4 regions of the Dyadobacter pollutisoli genome follow, and region 2 is predicted to be linked to each of the others. Evidence: riboswitches for the same ligand, from Rfam matches in the RefSeq annotation. Region 2 holds a riboswitch; each other region holds the start of a gene.

Region 1 (5,199 bases), 3.0 Mb from region 2:
CTGTTTCGGATCACGGCGTCGTGAATGTCGGCGCGTTTCAGCTGGCTCACCAGTACTCCTATATAAGGTCGAATGCTTTGTGGTTTTTGTTTCGAAGCAATGCTCACACTGTACGCAGCACGCTGGGCAAGCCGGAAATCATCGGAAAGAAAACAATGTATCAATTCTTTAAAGGCAGCATCCGAAGTACAGGCGTAGGCAGCGATCCGCATTGCGATCAATTTGGAATGTCTCGGATCGGCAAGCAGCTCAGTTTTAATGTTCATTTTCCAAACCGGTTAAAATCAAAAGTGCCCCGTTAACAAACGGAGCACTGAAAATAGCTATAAAAATGATGATTTGACAGGCTATTTATTATCGCCCACCATTTCTTCCGGTTTGACCCATGCATCAAATTCATCAGGAGTCAGGTAGCCGAGGGCTACTGCAGTCTCTTTTAATGTTGATCCGTTTTTGTGAGCAGTCTGAGCGATTTCGGCAGCTTTGTAATAACCGATTTTGGTGTTCAAAGCAGTTACCAGCATCAATGAATTGTTCACATGCTTTTTGATGTTTTCATGCAGCGGCTCAATACCGACAGCGCAATTGTCATTGAAAGAAACGCAAACATCACCGATCAGGCGAGCAGAATGCAGGAAATTATAGGCCATCAAAGGCTTGAAAACATTTAGTTCAAAATGACCATTTGATCCGCCGATACCGATCGCCACATCATTACCCATAACCTGTGCAGCTACCATTGTCATGGCTTCGCATTGGGTGGGGTTCACTTTGCCGGGCATAATAGAGCTTCCGGGCTCATTGTCGGGAATGTGTATTTCACCGATTCCCGAGCGTGGGCCTGAGGAAAGCATACGGATGTCGTTACCGATTTTCATTAGACTTACAGCCACTGTTTTCAATGCGCCGTGCGCTTCTACAATGGCGTCGTGTGCAGCCAATGCTTCAAATTTATTTTCAGCAGTAATGAAAGGAAGACCTGTCAATGCAGCGATATGTTGTGCCACATTTTCTGAATAACCTTCTGGCGTGTTAATACCTGTTCCAACGGCAGTTCCCCCCAAAGCAAGTTCAGAAAGGTGAGCAAGTGTGTTGTAAATAGCACGCAAACCGTGGTCGAGCTGGGAGGCATATCCCGAAAACTCCTGGCCCAATGTCAATGGGGTCGCATCCATGAAGTGCGTACGGCCGATTTTAACAACATTTCTGAAAGCCTCAGATTTAGCTTTCAATGTATCACGCAGTTTAATGATACCCGGAATGGTTACATCCACCAGGATTTTATATGCCGCAATGTGCATAGCAGTCGGGTAAGTATCATTGGACGACTGCGACTTGTTTACGTCATCATTGGGATGAAGAAATTTGGTCTTGTCTGCCAGGTCACCGCCTTGCAAAACGTGTCCGCGGTAGGCGATTACCTCATTACAGTTCATATTAGACTGTGTTCCGGAGCCCGTTTGCCACACTACCAGCGGAAACTGATCATCGAGCTGCTCAGTAAGGATCTCGTCACAAACCTGACCGATCAGGATGCTTTTTTCTTCTGGTAAAATACCCGCTTCAAAGTTGGTAATGGCAGCGGCTTTTTTTAAGTATGCAAAGGCTTTGATAATTTCCTTTGGCATTTTATTAATATCCTGAGCAATAGGGAAGTTCTGGATAGAGCGTTGCGTTTGAGCGCCCCAGTATACATGGGCAGGTACCTGCACTTCGCCCATGGTGTCTTTTTCTACACGATATTCCATTTTAAGGTATAAGGATAATGTAAATGAACAATGCTTATTTTGGTGGTAAAGTTAGGGTTGGGCTTGCAGTTTTTGGTGTTTTTTAAAGAGAAATGTTTACCCACCTGGAAAGAATGTTTAGATTGTCGCCTTTACAGTTTAAGATTACTTCAAAACATGACTCCCAAAATCAGTATTTACCCGGACTACCAATCGATGAGCCTGGCTGCGGCAGATCGCGTACTGACCTTACTGGCCAATAAACCCAATGCCGTCATTTGCCTGCCTTCGGGAAGTACACCGCTTGGCATGTTCCACACACTGGCGGCCGCGAATCAGAAGGGAATGGCCGATTTTTCCAAATGTATTTTTATTGGCTTGGACGAATGGATCGGAATGGGAGCCGATGACAACGGAAGCTGCCGGGACCTGCTCGACAAGGATTTTTTGAAACCCATTGGATTAAGGGACAATCAGATCGTTTTTTTCGATGGGAAAGCTATTGATCCGCAGGCCGAATGCGACCGTGTCAACAAGGTGGTGGCGAGTCTGGGCGGTTTGGACCTCATTGTTTTGGGAGTTGGAATGAATGGACACCTTGCCCTCAATGAGCCAGGAACCCCGTGGGACACTTACGCCCACATTTCAGAACTGGAAACCGTGACCAAGGAAGTTGGGCAAAAATATTTTGAAAAACCCACCATCCTGACCAGAGGAATAACGGTCGGTATCAAACACATTCTTGAATCCAAAACCGCTATTCTGCTGGCCTCAGGCAGCTCGAAGGCAGAAGTGATCAAGCGTGCGCTGGCGTTCCCGGTAACCGCTGACTTTCCTGCCACCGCATTACAGAATCATCTCAATGCAGAATTGATACTCGACGAAGAAGCTGCTTCATTGATTCAAAAGTGAAGATAATGGTAGAAATCGGGTTGAAAAAATCACTTTTTGAACTGCACATTTTTGGGTAAAAAAGATAATTTATCGCAGAGCATTATTAATTTCTTACGGCTTCACTTAAATCGGTTACATGTTGAAAAGCCGATAAATTTTCACTTTAAATTTGAAACGTTCTTTGTGAACGCCCGTCAATCGGGGTAATGGTTTTTGCTTTGGACCCCTCATCCAAAACTAGCAAAACAAAAAGGAACCGTGTGCAAATCACGGGCAGTCGTGCTACTGTAAGTATCAGTCCAATCATTAAAATGGACAAATTTTGACCCTGGTGTCCCATTGTTGTAAACCACAGGTACAGCGAGAAGGGCGGTCAGAATGATGCAAGCCAGGAGACTTGCCATTACTCTCAATGACTATTCTCTCACGAAAGGGGAGTAGCCACGCATTGATTTACCACATATTGTTTCAGCGTGAGCAGCATTGTCTGGTTCCTTTCGGTATCTGTCAATGTATGTAAATCCTGCTATGGTATGAAGTACTGATCAGTATCCAGTCAATTTACATCAGGATGGGAGGGTGTTTTCACAGGGTTTTTATTAACTCTTTAAACACAAATGCAATGTTATCACACAACCTGGGTTATCCGCGTGTGGGAAGCCACCGCGAACTCAAAAAAGCCAGTGAGCAGTTCTGGGCCGGCAAAATCAGCCGGGAGGCACTTCAAAAAGTAGCGCAGCAGATCCGCCGTGAGAACTGGCAAACTCAAAAAGAGGCAGGCATTGATCTGATCCCTTCAAACGATTTCTCGCTGTATGACCACGTTCTCGACACTTCGTTAATGGTTGGCGCCATTCCAGAGCGATATCATCAGTTGATCGACGGAAAATCCAACCGTGAGCTGGACCTGTACTTTGCAATGGCCAGAGGAATTCAACGCGACGGGCTGGACATTAAGGCAATGGAAATGACCAAATGGTTTGACACCAACTACCACTACCTCGTTCCAGAATTTGTCAAAAACCAGAAATTTCGCCGGTATTCGGATAAAGTTTTGCTGGAATTTGAAGATGCCTTGCACCAAGGCATTGTGACCAAGCCAGTGTTCGTGGGGCCTGTTACCTACCTTCTTTTGGGAAAAGAAAAAGAGGGAGGGTTTGATAGAATTGATCTGCTGGATAATCTGCTACCTATATATATTTCAGTATTAAAAGAGCTTTCAGCCCGCGGAGCAGAATGGGTACAGCTGGACGAGCCAGGCCTTGTACTGGACCTTACGGAAAAGGAAAAACTAGCGTTTCAAAGCGCATACTCACAGATCAGGGAAGCATTACCGAAGCTGAAAGTGCTGGTAGCCACGTTTTTCGATGCCTTGGAAGAAAACTTGCCGATCGCAACCGGCTTACCTATTGACGCGCTGCACATTGATTTGACAAGAGGGGCTGAGAGTTTCAAGTCTCTTTTAGAAGATGCGGCATTCGTTTCTTCGTCTAAAATACTTTCATTAGGCGTCGTCGACGGGCGGAATATTTGGAAAAATGACTATCAAAAGTCGCTGGATTTTGTCTCAGAAGCAGTTAAAGTTTTGGGTGAAAATCGGGTATTTGTTGCACCATCATCTTCCTTGCTGCACAGTCCGTATGATCTGGATCTTGAAAAAAATGAAGAGGTACTGACGCCAGACGTTAAAAACTGGATGGCTTTTGCCAAACAGAAATTGAAGGAAGTGACCACCATTGCAAAGCTGGCTGGCACAGACTGGGCGTCGGATGAGGATTTTATAGCAAACCAGAAAGCTGTTGGAAGCCGGAAAAACTCTCTGCTGATCCATAAGCCAGTGGTTAAAAAGCGTGCTGCGGCCATTAAAGAGGAGGATTTCGAGCGTTTAAATCAGTTCTCTGTGCGACAAGCCATTCAACTGGAAAAATTGAAACTGCCTCTCTTTCCTTCGACTACCATTGGTTCTTTTCCGCAAACGGATGAAGTCAGGCAGCTGAGGGCCAACCTGAAAAAAGGGACGCTGACATTGGAAGTCTACGAAAACCGCATTAAGGAAGAAATTATCAGCTCGCTCCGTTGGCAGGAAGAATTGGGTATAGATGTGCTGGTGCATGGCGAGTTTGAGCGGAATGATATGGTGGAGTATTTTGGCGAAAGCTTGTCGGGTTTTGTTTTTACGCAAAATGGGTGGGTACAAAGCTATGGCAGTCGTTGTGTGAAGCCACCCATTATTTATGGTGACGTGGAGCGGCCTGCTCCTATGACTGTGAAATGGTCTTCATTTGCACAGGCTAATTCTGAAAAACTGGTTAAAGGAATGTTGACCGGACCGGTCACTATTCTGCAATGGTCGTTTGTCCGCGACGATCAGCCGAGAAAGGACACCGCTTTTCAGATCGGGCTTGCGATCCGCGACGAGGTGGTTGATCTGGAAAAGGCTGGTATCAAAATAATACAAATCGACGAACCAGCCATTCGCGAGGGGTTACCATTAAGAAAACACGCCTGGAAAACGTATCTGACCTGGGCGGTGGATGCTTTCCGCCTCAGCGCAGCCGGGGTGGCCGATCAGACCCAG
Region 2 (5,199 bases):
TTATCTCGTATTTGTACGTCAATGGCCCCGAAACTCACCAATGTTTTGTCCGATCCATTTTCCACAGCCGCATAATCTCCCGGCATTAATCCCTGCGAATTGTACAGGTCAATGGTACGAAGCTGAACATTCACTGCTGATAATACCTTATTGCCGTTGCTGTCTGTAATACTCCCGGCAGGTATTTTGATGGTCGCCGCTGGTCGGGAGCGTCGTTTTTGTTCTTTGTCAAAAGTGACAAATCTGGTGAATTTGTCTTCTTCCTCCGTCAAAACAATGTCATTTCCCGGATCAAATTCCTTCACCGTGGCGCTAACCAATTTATATGTTTGTTCAAAAGCCTCTTTTTGGAAAATCGTCGAACTGAGCATGAATCCCGGTTTCTCGACATTGAGCACATAGCGGTTGTTTTCCGCCTCATCGACCCGCACACTGAAATGCCCTTTGCTGTCAGTTGCCGCCACCTGTTGCCCATTAATCGTGATCACAGCACCGGGGATCTTCCCGCTCCCGTCGATGTTGAGCGCCACACCCGAAAATGCGACTTTTCCGTCGTTGTCATCAATTGAATAAGAGGTAAATGCGGCCCCTCCAAAATCATCGAGTACTAGTAATGTCAGCAGGTTTTTTGCTTTCACGGCCGTTAATTGCCATGTCGCCTCAGCATTATTTGAAAACGTTGAGCCCGGATAATCTCCGCCGGGAAGCCACATATAGGTAAGGGTTTGCCCTTCCTTGTCCAATGTATTTGCTACAACTTTCAGTTTGGTCGAAGGCAAAGTGCGCAGCACTGCCTTACCACTCTCATTGAATGCTACAATGTATTTAATAGCAGGTTTTGTATTTTTAAAAACCAAGTCATACACCTGACCATTAGCCTGTACCGTCTGATTGACCACTGCCCGCTGGCAAGTAGCCGTAATGGAAAACCTTGCCTTTGGTGGTACTCCTGTTAAAATAAATTCTCCGGAAGTATTACACCTTACTGCACTTTTTATTTTATCAAGATCAACAAAAACGGTTGTAAAAAAACTAATCCCAAATACTTCATTTTTAAAAATAGCAGGAAAACCATCAGCTAATTTTACGGTACCGAAAATGTAATTATTCTCACGAAAACTAATTCTCAATTGTCCCGGATGATTGGTCGCTTTTTCAACAGTTGTTTTATAACTCTGATTGATAAATCCTTGTTTAGAAAGATTAATCGTGTAATCACCAGGTTGAAGATCTTTCGTGCGGTAACCACCATCCAATTCCGTAGTGTCAATTGCAACTGTACTACCGGAAGTATTTTTAATAGTGACAATTACATCCGGTAAGAATACTTTTTTAACAGATTGGTCTTTTATTCTAACTTCCGTAAAGACATATCCTGTTATAAGTCCTGCTATCGGGCCGTTCGGCGTTGGCTTAAAACACGACTCCAATTGCAGCAAGGCAATAATGCCCATAGAAATTAACGCAAAAGCATAAATCTTTTTCATGGTAATAAAAGGTTAATTATCGATACGGAATAGAAATTGGACTGCGTACTAACTACAAAATGGAAATCTTGTATTGGTCAATAAAAATGAGAAGTAGTGGCGATGACTTGCAGGAGCAATAAAATATTGAGTAAATGTAGCTTGCTACCAACATTAAATCACAGAGTAGTTATACTGAAATGAGTAAGTATAACTACTTGATTTATTGGCAGATAGTTGTTGTACAAAAAGTAAGTATGCGGATATTTATTCCGTGAAATTTATTAATATGATTTGTTCATATTAATAAATAGATTTTACAAAAACGAAATCTAAAATGCTTCCAATAATGTGATTGTTCCGATTGTAATGGATAAAAAACCAACGATATAATTAATAGCTCTCAGCACCGATTCTTTTTTAGCAGCAAATTTGTTGATTGAAAATGCGAAGAAATATCCGTAGGCGGACATTGATAAAATAATTCCGGCACTTTGAAGTATGATAATCCAAACTGCTGTATATGCATCACTCGCCGCGAGCGTCAATGCAACTGCACATGCGCCGCCAGTTCCGGCCAGTCCATGCACCATTCCTACCCAAAATGATCGGCTTACTTTTTTAGCATTCAATGGTTCTTTTACCACATTTATTTTGTGAAAATTTCGCCGTAGTGCAAGTACACCAAGCCATATCATCAAGGGCCCGATAATCAGCTCTACTTTCTCGGCTATATCTAAGGAAATGGTGGATTTTAATAATAAAACCAGGCAGGCAAAAAGAATCAATGTAAATGAATGCCCCAGTGCCCAGTGGGACGAGCGCCAGATTAGTTTTAAACGATCCGCCGGTTTTTGATTTTTGCCGGTAGCCAGTACAGACACAGCAGCCATGTGGTCGGGTTCAAATGAATGCTGTACACCCAAAAGAAGAGAATCAATCAATAAGTAATTTAACATTTCCTGTAAATATGATTTAGAATTTTTAGCATTCCCGTAATCCAAAATGAATTAAAAGAAGTTAAAAGCTCAGAGGCTGCCGATCATGCGGCGGAAATAAATCAGACAGGAAAAGAAGAGAAATTATGCATTAGCATCGCGCAAAGACGCACAAATATCCTTGACAGGATATGCAGAAAATGATCCGGACCTGACTAGCTTTTTTACGCGAAAGCATCATCAAACAAAAAATGGCAGGTATCTGACTTGTAACGTTTTATCATCGTTACTCACAGTTGCGCGACAGTCCGTGAATTTAACACGGTTCCCTATTTTTCACATCGTGGACGTGAACCAATTTTTGTGGAGAAGCAAGACAAAGAACTTTAAGTGCGCAAAGTAAGCTTTTTTACATTAACATATTAATCCTGGCCTGCTCTTCCGATCCCAAACTGGTCGCCCGCACGCACAGCCCGGTTGCCGCTGTACTGCACTTCGGCCATTTTTTCACTGGCCACACTATTATTGAACTCGTCTTTCAATGTAGAAATAATCTTGCGGGTCTTCACCTCTATCACCTCCCCGCTCGACGGATACGCGTATTTCCCGTCCATGCTGAATGTGACCCAGCCGGGCATATCCTGCACCGGAATGGTCGTCAGTTGCTGGTAAGGTGCCGTCGCTTTAAATACGTGCAACCGCATATTATGCCCATCACAAACCCAAAGCTCTTTTTCGTCAGGCGTAAGACCAATTCCGTGACTGGGATTTCCGTGGCGACGCACGGGGCCCATTTCCCATCCTTCCACGGCTACATGCGCGATTTTAGTGCCTTTTTTCAAATCCCCTACCTCAAAACCGAGCAGACTATCCACCGTCACATACACCATCGTTTCCTTCGCATTGATCGTGAATGGCCTGATGTTATTGGCAAAAACCCCAACTTTCCCTGCCAGCGTATGAGTCTTGGGATCTGCCACATGCAGCCACGGACTGGCAATATCGCCCATGTAAACAAAATTCCCGGACGGCCCGTAAATGGTATTATGCGCCCTTTTATGGACATTGATCTTCTTCATAATGTCCCCGGTTTTGCAATCGACTACATTCCAGAAACCCTTTTCCAGTGACGGCAGGTACATGGTTTGCCCGTCCGGCGAAATCGACATCCGGTCGCATCCTCCCTCATAAGTCTTTTCCCATATCACCTTTTCACTCGTCAGGTCAATGCGCTGCAAGCCTTCTATCGTACTGATATAAATGCTGTTGAGCGGAATGCTGACCGCGATGCCTTTCACATTGGACGGCTTGCCGTTGGGGTGCAATCCATTGGTAGTGATCCTTTTGACAAAACGATGATTGTCGTTCATATCAAAAACCAGCAGCCCGTGCCCACCATACCCGAGGTAGTCGCGGATGCCGGGCGTGGCTACGTACAGGTATCGTTTTTCAACAGCTTTTCTATCGGTTTTTGGACGCTTATCTGCCACTACCGTCTTCGCTAATGTTTGCGAATGTACATTCGAAGAGAGCAGGATCAGGCCGCAGAATAATGTAAACAGTCTGGCTTTCATGATGGGATTAGTCATTTAAACAGAAGGTATTTTATAACCGTTATGGTATTCTTTGGCAATGAATTTGTTGGCCGCAGCATCGGTGAACAAGCCTTTTTGTTTGTCCCAATACAATTTTTTGCCGGTACGGAAAGCAATATTTCCCATCTGCGAAAAAATAGCAATGTCAGCCCCCACCTGGACCGGCGCGTGCAAGTCCTCCAATTTCCGGGAACGGACCACTTCGATGAAATTTTTCGCATGCAGGTCCAGCCCATTGTCCGACGATTTCTGCAGTGCCACCGCCTCCATTTTTTTACCTTCCGGTATCACCTCCCATCCATTCCGGTCGAGGACAAGTGTGCCATTATTGCCAATGAAAGCGATCCCGTGCTGGCGGTTATATGGCCCATCGTCAATGCCAATGGCGTGCTCCCATTGAATGTTGAAATCGCCGAATTCATATACAGTAGTCAACGTATCAGGCGTTTCTGCGCCGGAATCAGGATTCGCGAACTTACCTCCCGCCGCCATAATGCTGTTCGGAATTTCGGCTTTCATTCCCAGCAGCGCATAATCCAGCAAATGAACGCCCCAGTCAGTCATCAGCCCGCCGGCATAATCCCAGAACCAGCGAAAATTGAAATGAAAACGGTTTGGGTTAAAAGGTCTTTTAGGAGCTGGCCCCAGCCACATATTGTAGTCAACCCCGGCTGGCGGAGTACCATCAGGCAGCTTGGAAATAGGTGTTACCCAGCTAAAATACGACCATACTTTCACCAGCCGTATCTTACCCAGCTTACCCGAATGCACGAAATCCATCGCATCCCGAAAGTGTTTCTGGCTCCGTTGCCACTGCCCTACCTGCACCACCCGGCCCGATTTCTTCTGCGCAGCAACCATAGCACGGCATTCCGCGATAGAATTTCCGATGGGTTTTTCGACATATACGTCTTTCCCCGCCTGACAAGCCTCTACCATCATCAAACAATGCCAGTGATCCGGCGACCCGATGACCACGGCATCTATATTTTTGTCTTTCAGCAATTCACGATAATCGGCGTAGGTTTTCACTTTCATTCCTTTCGCAGCGAGTTCGGCAGCGCGCTTGTCCAGGACATTTTTATCCACGTCGCACAACGCCACACATTCAACCCCGGGGTTTTTCAAAATGGCCGTAAGATCCGACCAACCCATTCCATTCACACCTATGGCACCGATCCGGATGGTATCTGCGGGAGA
Region 3 (5,199 bases), 3.6 Mb from region 2:
TGAAAAGGATGAGGAACTGAGAGAAATGGCGAAGGAGGAGCTCGACGAGCTAGGCCCGAAACTGGAAGAACTCGAACAAACGATCAAGGAATTGCTCATTCCAAAAGATCCTAACGACAGCCGTAACATTATCCTCGAAGTAAGAGGCGGAACCGGTGGCGACGAAGCTGCGATTTTTGCCGGAGACCTATTCCGTATGTATCAGCGTTTCTTTGAGAAAATGGGCTGGCGCGCTTCTATTATGGACTTTACCGAAGGTTCCAATGGCGGATATAAAGAGATTATCTGCAAAGTCGAAGGCGAAGACGTTTATGGAAAAATGAAGTTTGAATCGGGTGTACACCGGGTTCAGCGCGTACCGCAAACGGAATCCCAGGGCCGAATCCATACATCGGCAGCATCAGTAGCAGTATTACCGGAAGCGGAAGAAGTGGATGTGCAGATCAATATGAATGACGTGCGTGTGGATACTTTCCAATCGTCAGGTGCGGGAGGACAGTCGGTTAACACGACTTATTCTGCGGTGAGGCTGACCCACATTCCGTCGGGACTGGTGGTAAGTTGCCAGGACGAGCGTTCTCAGCTCAAAAACAAGGACCGTGCGCTAAGCGTTTTACGGTCAAGACTCTATGAGATCAAATTGAAGGAACATAACGATGCTATCAGTTCGCAACGCAAGTCAATGGTGGGAAGTGGCGACCGTTCTGATAAAATCCGTACTTATAATTATCCACAAAGCCGCATTACCGATCACCGCATTGGTTACACGGTTTATAACCTTCCGGCTGTTATGGAGGGCGATATCGGAGAATTTATCGAAAGACTAAGAATCGCTGAAAACGCAGAGCGGATGCAGGAGGGGGAAACGGTTTAGATTATTAAGTCCCGTTTAATAACAATGTCTTCCATCTGGTAAGTGAAATGTTGATCCTTAAACGAAAGATTGACTACTTCTAAAATATTCGTTTTCAAATCTTCAAAATCGTCTCCCTCTGTTCCAATAAACTTACCCTGAATCAAAGTATGGGCACTGTATCCAATGTCCTCTTTGATAATGTTCATTGTAATCACCGGTCTTTTCATCGGTTAGTTATTTTGAGGGATACAACCCAGCATAAGTCTTGGATTTGTAGGTGTCGAAATCCTCTTTTTTGTGATAATCTTCCCCGATGAATGTGATCACCTGGTGAAATTCTTTGGCTTTCATATAGCCGGGCAGTGGCTGGATCATATTGAATTGATCGTCAAGGAAAACGGTCGTGGGGTAGCTGGGCTGATTATTGGTGAGCGCCAATGCTATTTCATTAATCCCTCTTCCGCCCTCAGCCAGGTATTTGAATTTTTTATCTCCCAATGTAATGGCTTCTTTCTGTTCTGCGTCCAGCTTTACCGCGTAAAATTTTCTGTTCACGTACTCAACTACTGCTTTGTTTTTGAACGTCTCCCGGTCCATTACTTTGCACCATCCGCACCAGTCCGTGTAAACATCAATTAGTACCTTCCGCGGCTCCTTCTGAATTTTCGCATAAGCTTCTTCAATGGTCAGCCACTGAATTCCTTCGGCCGGACGATTGCCAGAGTCTGCTTTGAAGCCGGTAGACACCGCTAGCAGCGTCAGAACAAGAAGTGAAGAAGTTATGAATTGTTTCATGATTTTTTTGATTTCTCTTGGGAAACAAATTTCAGCATAAAAAAATTGTTTATCTGCTTTTGGCAAAAGAAACCAATATCCCTCCGATCACTATCAGCATCATTCCGGTAATCGTCGAGAGCGACGGAATGGATTCCCCCATCAAAAATCCGATCAGGACTGAAAAAAGAATATTGGAATAACCGACGGCTGCCACTCTTCCGGCTTTATCAAATGTGAATGATTGTGTCAGCATTTTCTGGCCCATTAATGCGGTTAATCCCAGCGCCAGAAAGCCCAGCCACTGCCATACATTTTCAGGCCATTTGAATGTACCTATCAAAAAATCAAGATGTTCCATCGGGTAGTAAGTCCCTACCAACATGGATAGTATTGGCATGATGATCCCGCTCAGCATAAAGGACAGAATAATCGCCCGGGTATCGTACACCACACCCAATTGACGGATCGACAGATATGAAATGGCGGTGAGCAACGCATTACCCAGCCCCAGTGCATTGTCCCGCATGGAAATGGACAGATCGGGACGAAAGACGAAGAGTATCCCGGTGAAACCGACAAATATAGCTGCCCATTCCTTGGAATTGAGCGTTTCTCCGATCAACAGCCAAGAAAACAAAGCCAGAAAAATAGGATAGGTATACTGATAGGTAGAAGCGCGGCCCAGTCCCAGCGTCTGAATTGCGTAGAAAAGCATATAAAGCGACAATGTTCCAACTACTCCCCTGAAAATCAGCAGTCCCAATTTACCTCCTTCTTGTCGCATCGGCCGTCGCCATACGCTGGTAATGATGAAAACTACACCGACAATATTTCTAAAAAACACAAGTTGTACAATGTGAAACTCCTTACCCAGCCATTTAGAAATCGCGGAGGTCAATGCAAAGAAAAAGGCCGCTCCCAGCATGAGATAAATGCCTTTAAAGGAAGCGGTTGCAGGGAGGTTGTCAGTAGTAGCGGCCAAAAACAAACGGATTTGCCCCAAATATAGCGCATATCCTACACAGTCGAAAGTCCTTCCAATTGCTTATCTTTGTGGCGTTTGGTGCCATAGCGCTGCCTCAGCAGCAATTAGGCTTAATAGGGAATTCCGTGGTAAACCGGAAGCTGTCCCCGCAACTGTAAGTCTGTTCCAATTGATCCAATCTTCGTGGCCACTGTAAAACGGGAAGGCCGGGGATCAAAAGACGAGCCAGGAGACCTGCCATAATGATTCTAAACTTTTGTTTTCGGTGGAAAAACAAAGGGATATTTGCCCAATTCATCCATTTGCCCAGGTGATCATTGACCGGTGGTTTTTCATGGCCGTTACTGTATCCATTTGCATTTTTCTTTCGGAGAATCTTTTGGCACAGAAAGATAGCGTGCAACTGGAACCGGTAACTGTGAAAGGATTTGTTCCTGAGAGATTCATGAGCGGCCTCAAAATACAGAAAATAGATTCTGCTACATTGACACAATTCCGGTTTGGCAACATCAGCGACCTGCTTTCACTCTATACACCCATTGCATTTAAAAATTACGGCCCCGGCCAGCTGAACACCGCTTCCTTTCGGGGAACATCGGCTAATCATACGGCAGTGTTATGGAACGGGCTGAACATTAATTCGCCGATACTTGGCCAAAGTGACTTTTCCACCATTCCTGTTGCCGGTTTTGACCAATTGTCTGTTCAATATGGCTCATCTGCGAGCGTAGTAGGCAGTGATGCAGTCGGCGGCAGCATTTTATTGAATAGTAATGCAATCCATGAAGGTATGCACCAATCCTTTGGCAGACTGCAGGAAAGCTTCGGTAATCACCAAATGCAATACACAGGCCGGTATGCAGCAGCCATAAACGACAAATGGAATTTTTCCGGGAAAACCAATTTGTACTTCGGCCGGATGAATAACGATTTCCCGTATTCAGAGCGAAGAAAATATACATTGCTACCATCTGAAAGCTCACAGAAAGGTATCGTTCAGGATCTGTTTTTTCAATCCAAAAATGACCAGGAAATATCCGTACATGTGTGGCTAACGTCTAACCGGTTAACCCTCACACCTGATGACCAGGCAGGTAGGGAGCTTACGCAGACGGAGGCCTATCGTACAATGCTGCGTTACCGGATCAAAGATCTGACTTTCAGAACTGCCTGGGTGCGGGACGTGATTGACTATGCGAAAGGCGACTATGCCTTGCTCGACCATGCTGTGGCAGACAAGTTTTCCAGCCGGGTTGAGAAGGATTTTCAATGGGATTTAAGGAAGTCGGGAAGTAACATTCAAATGAAGGTCGGAGGCGAATGGACCCATTACCGGGCACAAGTGGCTGGTTATGGAAAATCGCTCATTACCGAAAACCGGGGTGACCTCTATGTCCTCACACGCTGGCAGGCTACGCCTCACTGGCTGGTGTCCGCCAATATGCGCCAGGCATTTATGACGCGTTTCAATCCACCATTCACACCATCAGTTGGTACTGAATATCAGCTTCTTCAGAACATTAATTACAGCTTAAAAATGAAGGGTTCTGTTGGAAGAAGCTACCGTGTACCCACATTGAATGAAAGATACTGGAAAGAACTTGGCAACCCGGACATTAAACCGGAAAGTGGCTGGAACAAGGAGATAGGCTTGGAACAGAGCTACCTCGCCGGTATTAATCAAACATTCACCACTTCACTTACCGCTTATCATAACCGGGTCAGGGACTGGACTTACTGGAATCCTTCCAAAAGTTATCACGTGGAGAATTTGCAGCAGGTACTGGCGCGGGGAATTGAACTGCAACTGGGATGGAGAAATCATTTTCAAAGCTGGAAATCCGGGATCAATTTGGGATATGCATTGAACAAAAGCTCGCAGGAGAAAGCTTATGATGCTTATTCCGTCGACATTGTCGGCAAGCAGCTGGTTTTCGTCCCGATGCATTCAGGTAATGGGAATGCATTTATCCAATATAAAAATACCAGGATCACAGGCCAGGTACAGACCATCAGCAAGCGGTTCAGCACTTTTGATAATTCGCAGTTCCTGAACGGTTACACCTTGGCTAACTTACTGGCCGAAACGACAATTTCTTTGAATAAAATAAAAATGCGTTTTCAGGGGCAGGTCAACAATATTACCAATACATTTTACCTAAATGTCAGAAACAATGCGATGCCGGGAAGGAGTTTTGCGTTAAGTTTGACCATGAGTTACGATTCGAAGACCAAATTCTTTCAATAAATAAAACAAAAATGAAAAAACAGTTAACCAGATTAGTAGCAGTAACATCCTTATCTATTTTAGCCTGGTCGTGTAACCAAAGCGATCCAGCTCCAAAAGGCGATTATATACAAGGTGTATTTGTGATCAATGAAGGTAATTTTTCACAGAACAATGGAGCTATTTCTTTCTTTGTAAGAGAGCAAACTGTTTCGGAGGCTGATATTTTTTCCAAAGTGAATGGTACTGCATTGAAAGGCGGCGTACAGGGTTATGCCGCGGTGGGCGAAAAAGGTCTGATACTGGTTGATAATTCAGCTGCCGGCCTTGATAAGGTTGAGATCATTAATAGCA
Region 4 (5,199 bases), 830 kb from region 2:
TTTTATAATCTTCGAGGTTGGTTACCTGAACCAGATCGTAGTATCTGGGAAACAACGGATTTAGAATGAAATTATATTCCTGAGGCATGACAGCACTTCTTGCCTTGATTCCAATGTGGGCGGGTTGTCTGAAAATTCGGTCTCCTGTGGTTTTGAAAAAACGCGTTGGGTCATTTTCTCAGGGAAATGAAAAATAAACTTCAATCATCCTACAAATTTATCTTTGCGATAGCGTTAGTTTTACAGGTATAAATTGTTTAAAAATAAAATATTTTATCACTTAAACTTGGATTTGTCTTAAAAATAACATCAGTTAATACCAGACGTATTCCCATTACCCTCTCCATAATATCCCCAACTTACTACCGCGTCTGAAATATGAAAAACGAACCCATACCTGCATCAAAAGCAGAAACAACTGACAAAAAATTAACATCTATTTTATATCTCCTTCAAACTCAACTTGAAGAGATGAAGGATGAGGCTGATAGAAGCTACGAGCTTCACAAAATCGGCGAAAAAACCGACTTGGTTAAGTACATCGAACAAAGACTGGATGATCCGTTTGGTGGCTTAGTTAAGATGTCCAATAATCTAGACTCTCAACTTAAGGATTTACTAAATGTGTTTGTCAAGCATTTCTTGAGGAGTAATCGCGAGCTGATAAGCTCTGCTTATCTGGACAAAACTCAACGAGAAGATCTTAACTATTCAATTATTCTAAACGAAGACTCTCTCGAATCTAGAATTGCGATCCTAAATTTCTATGAAATTTACGATCAGATAGAGCCTACTTTAAAGTTTCCGGTTCATTTCCAATTTGTTCCCGATCAATTAGCGGATCGTATTTCCTATAAAGAAAAATTAGATCTAAGCGATAAAGAATGACGGAACATTTAGAGCAGGCCACACACAATGAGAATTTTTGTGCTAATATTGAGAAAGAATTTTCTGAACAATTTTTTGATTGGAAGGTAACGGTACTTTTTTATGTGGCATTACACCTTCTAAAAGCTAGATCATCACAACTTAGTAGAGATATTGGAGAAACCCATTTCGATATAAATAAGAATGCAAATCCGAATCGAGATAATGTATTAAGGCTATCTAAGGGAGCCTGGGAGTTATATCATCTCCTATACAGAACCTCCCAAACTGCTAGATATGAGGGTATTACAGATTTTGATACATTTCAAGCTTTAAAAAAAGCAGACTATATAATTTGCCAAGAAGCACTAAGAAAATTTAAATTATATTTGAACGGTGTAGGGCTAAAATGTTGAACCCTGCCTATCTAATGATTAATTAAACTTCACCTGTAGATAGGCAAGCATTACCTTCTCGAACTCCTCTCTCTCCAATTTAATTCCTTAGGAGTACCCTCAGAGAACTTATACAGCCCGTACGTCAATATTTCAATGGTCAATACGAACAGATCAGGAGGTAGTTTCGGATCATCGACGTGAACGATTAGTCCATCACCGTGAGAAACCTGCTCTTGCCACAAGTTAAGAATAAACCCCTTCTTCAATTCGCCCGAGGATCTGATTGATCAGTTTAAGTTCGGTTGGCGTATTCATCAGATCAAATGGTTTTTGATTATTAAGTGCCTTGTTTCCCTTTTGCAGCCAGCGATTAAGTGCATTGACATTTCCGAAAACAGATAGTCCTTTCGCGATCGTATTGGCAATTTCGATGGATAATGAAGATGTTGACATTTGACTCAAAAATACTGATAAATTATCCACTAATGGAGTCCTGATTTTTGTTCACCAAAAGAATTTGCTTTCCCTCTCTCACAAAATAAACTAGCTTTGCGCTTTCGTTGGTTTGCTCCATTTGGGGCGATTAAAAGGGAATCCGGTGAGAATCCGGGACAGTACCCGCTGCTGTAAGTTCATTTTAAAAGTTTTGGCATCCATGTCACTGGGATTTAACCCGGGAAGGCGCCAAAATTGAACAAGTCAGAAGACCTGCCAGTTGAAAATCTCCGGTTTTGCTTTCGGGAAGAAAGGCAAGAGGAATCTGGCAGGCTGCATCGTGGTCATTGCCTTCCCCTGCATTCTCCCGTAAGTTTATTTTAAAATTTACGAGGACTTACAAATGCTCCATTACGTTACCAAAACACGTTTTCGCTGGCTTTCAAGCCGCAATGTCATTCTACTTTTCGCATTCTCATCAGCAACATTCATTGCTCATTCACAACAAATCACGACGGATACCACAACCGGCAATGTGTTGGACCCCGTAGTCATTACGGCGGCACGTACGGAAACCAGGAAGGCAACGATCGCTCAAAAGCTCGACTTGATCACCAGAGAGGATATTCAGATGACACCTGCTGCTGACCTTACGGATATTGTACGAAAACTGGCGGCTGTGGATGTGATCCAGTATCCTAACCTGTCTTCCGGAATCGGCATCAGGGGATTCCGTCCACAATTTTCGGGGCTTAATCAAAGAACGTTACTGCTTGTTGATGGCCGTCCTGCCGGTGCTACGAATTTGTCGCAGATCAATCTGAATGGTGTTGAACGCATTGAAGTTTTGAAGGGCCCGGCTTCTTCCCTCTACGGATCGCAGGCGATGGGCGGCGTGATCAATGTCATCACGAGAAAGTCAAAAGGTGATACGCGGGGAAATGGTTTTTTGGAATATGGCAGCTTTCAAACATTGCAAGCCGGACTGAATACAGGTGGTAACCTCACCAAGCGCCTCGACTACGACCTTTCATTTGCTTATTTTGACAGGTCAAAAGATTATAAGATCGGGAAAGACAACTGGCTGCGGGACCTGACCGGATCGACCACGGCCCAAAAGAACTATACCGCGCAACCGATTGAAAAAGTAGACGAAACCGTTGATGACGGCGTGAAAAGACCATTTACTCAGCTTCATTATTACTCCGGTGCTTTACGGCTTGGGTATCGGTTCAGCGAACATTGGCGTATGGACATTCGTGGTGAGAAATTTCAGGCCAAAGATGTTGAATCACCTGGTGAAATAGCTTCGGGTAGTACCGAGGCCAGTAAAAAAGACATTGACCGCGCTGCTCTGGAAGTTTCTCTCAGTGGCGAAATCGGCAATCATACTCCGACTTTCAAGGTTTTTGCCTCGGAAGAAAATACGGCTAATTATACGCTCAATGTCTCTGGAAAACCGGTTGTACCATTTCGCTCCGCGCGTGGGCACAATACATGGAGCGGCGTGCAGTTAAAAGATGTCTGGAAAATCGGTGCGCACTCGTTGATCTTGGGTTATGATTATCTCAATGCCAGCACCATGAGCAGGCGATGGACCAACGACACCACCGAGCGAGCGCCTACCCAACCCAAGTACGCGATTATTTCTTCTGCTTTCTACGGCCAGGCTTTGCTGAATTTCGGAAAACTAACGGTTCAGCCAGGTGTACGGCTTGATAACGTTACTTTTGATGTGCGCGAAACAGCTTTGCTACCTACTTACAAAGCGGGGAAAAAGACTAATCCATTTACCAGTCCTAGTTTGGGTATAACCTATGCGTTGACAACTTTCCTACGGATGAAAGCGACTGTGGGCAGGGCATTTGTGACCACTGATGCGTATAGCGTGGCGGGTTACAACGAAATCCGCGACGCCAAGGGACGTATTGCAGTCACGGCTGGCAATCCTGATTTGAAGAACGAAAGCAGCCTGAGCTGGGACTTGGGATTGGAATTTAACAACCCTAAAACCGGTTTTTCCGCGGGGGTTACCTACTTCTCAACACAGGTCCACAACCGCATCGCAAAGATTATCAGAACAGTTAATGAACCTCTGCCTAATAAAGATGTGATCGTGTCCCGCGCGACGTTTGTCAATGCCGCCGAGGCGAACATTTCCGGCATTGAAACCGCATTAGCTTACGATTTCGGAGCTGCTAGTGATGGTAGTTATTCATTGAAATTCTTCTGGAATGGCACTTCCTTACTCAAAGCGAAGGAGGTGATTGTGGGGACTGATGCATCGGAAACGACCCGCCGGATCCAAAACGTGGCACGGAATACCCTTAACTACGGCATTGAGTACGACAATGTAAAGTGGCTGCGCGTACGACTATCCGGCCGGACCGTCGGCAACCGCACCGACATTGATTATACCGACCCTATCAACCCTGAAATTGAATACCCCAACTATATGGTATTTGACTTAACTGCGGCATTCAAAATAAGTAATCAGCATTCGATTTCGCTGAAAATAAACAATGTGACCGATGAAAATTATTACGAAAAAAGAGGATATAATTTGCCGGGGCGGGCGATTGCTGTGAGGTATGAAGTGAGGTTTTAATAAAAAAGAAAAACCGAACAGGCTTCTTCTAGCTATTATTGGAAGGACTTTCCTTTTTAGAGAGTTCCTTCTTCCTCTTGGAAGCCCAGTCACTCATTAATTTAACATCCTCGGCAGAACGTACACCAGTCCAAACCATCATTGGCCCATCATAAGACTCGTCTTCCAAGTCATGATTGTTGTCCGCGTTTGTCTTTTTGATTAATGTGTCCATATACTAAAATTAAGCATTTTTAAAGTAGCATTCAACTAATTTCTCGGCACTAGCAGATTCGATTGCCATCCTTATTCCAAACATTGACTTGGCTCCCATTCGTTCGTAGTAAGGAATGAGCTTATTTTTCGCATCAAAATAAATGTATCCATCCATGCTATGATCGAGTGATATCTTACAGCATAAAGCGACGAGCGCCTTTCCCGCTCCATTGTACAATGGTTTGCCGCGTTTGTTAAAATGGCTTGTCTCCATATTAGCGCATTCCAAAATTCCTGGTGTCGGACGAAATCCCACCAAGCCCTGAATGACGTCAGGTTTATAATCGATGAACAATTTGTAAACTATGTAATCTTTACAAAGGCCGAGAAAGTCAAAATCAAACAGGTCTGCAGATTGTTTTAGTTCTTTCTCAGTTGCACGAGCCGCGATCGCATCGTATTTCTGACCGGAGGAATTGCAAGTTAAAGCTGATGTTAGTGTGTATACTTTATTCATGAAGCCGAAATTAAGAAGAAAAGGCAAATGAGCAAGGAACCGGCAGACTCCCATACATACCTCCCACAATTATTTTTCCTCCCCAAAAGCCATTATAATGACACCTTTTGTGATCTTTGCAGGGATTTAAAATCGCCATCATGGATTTTCTTAACTTTTCAGATTCGCCTCTACAGGTT

What was found. Region 2 has a riboswitch for cobalamin ahead of ON006_RS11945 (cytochrome c biogenesis protein CcdA). Riboswitches for the same ligand answer to the same signal wherever they lie in the genome.
Positions count from the first base shown of each region.
Region 1: it holds a riboswitch for cobalamin, as region 2 does, so the genes downstream of both, metE (5-methyltetrahydropteroyltriglutamate--homocysteine S-methyltransferase) here and ON006_RS11945 (cytochrome c biogenesis protein CcdA) in region 2, are expected to answer to the same signal.
Region 3: it holds a riboswitch for cobalamin, as region 2 does, so the genes downstream of both, ON006_RS26750 (TonB-dependent receptor plug domain-containing protein) here and ON006_RS11945 (cytochrome c biogenesis protein CcdA) in region 2, are expected to answer to the same signal.
Region 4: it holds a riboswitch for cobalamin, as region 2 does, so the genes downstream of both, ON006_RS15145 (TonB-dependent receptor plug domain-containing protein) here and ON006_RS11945 (cytochrome c biogenesis protein CcdA) in region 2, are expected to answer to the same signal.

Region 1 covers NZ_CP112998.1:7,524,419-7,529,617, forward strand. The annotation lists gene ON006_RS31350 (HEAT-like fold family protein) at 1-266, opposite strand, end outside; gene fumC (class II fumarate hydratase) at 348-1,748, opposite strand; gene ON006_RS31360 (6-phosphogluconolactonase) at 1,905-2,639, shown strand; cobalamin riboswitch at 2,812-3,040, shown strand; gene metE (5-methyltetrahydropteroyltriglutamate--homocysteine S-methyltransferase) at 3,244-5,199, shown strand, end outside.
Region 2 covers NZ_CP112998.1:2,879,328-2,884,526, forward strand. The annotation lists gene ON006_RS11940 (carboxypeptidase-like regulatory domain-containing protein) at 1-1,487, opposite strand, end outside; gene ON006_RS11945 (cytochrome c biogenesis protein CcdA) at 1,799-2,425, opposite strand; cobalamin riboswitch at 2,641-2,778, opposite strand; gene ON006_RS11950 (beta-propeller fold lactonase family protein) at 2,827-3,978, opposite strand; gene ON006_RS11955 (Gfo/Idh/MocA family protein) at 3,994-5,199, opposite strand, start outside.
Region 3 covers NZ_CP112998.1:6,460,664-6,465,862, reverse strand. The annotation lists gene prfA (peptide chain release factor 1) at 1-874, shown strand, start outside; gene ON006_RS26765 (hypothetical protein) at 871-1,083, opposite strand; gene ON006_RS26760 (thioredoxin family protein) at 1,091-1,651, opposite strand; gene ON006_RS26755 (DMT family transporter) at 1,701-2,615, opposite strand; cobalamin riboswitch at 2,678-2,875, shown strand; gene ON006_RS26750 (TonB-dependent receptor plug domain-containing protein) at 2,884-4,866, shown strand; gene ON006_RS26745 (YncE family protein) at 4,878-5,199, shown strand, end outside.
Region 4 covers NZ_CP112998.1:3,709,224-3,714,422, forward strand. The annotation lists gene ON006_RS15130 (hypothetical protein) at 379-888, shown strand; gene ON006_RS15135 (hypothetical protein) at 885-1,283, shown strand; gene ON006_RS15140 (MbcA/ParS/Xre antitoxin family protein) at 1,509-1,718, opposite strand; cobalamin riboswitch at 1,810-1,995, shown strand; gene ON006_RS15145 (TonB-dependent receptor plug domain-containing protein) at 2,104-4,308, shown strand; gene ON006_RS15150 (hypothetical protein) at 4,337-4,522, opposite strand; gene ON006_RS15155 (hypothetical protein) at 4,532-5,020, opposite strand; gene ON006_RS15160 (hypothetical protein) at 5,161-5,199, shown strand, end outside.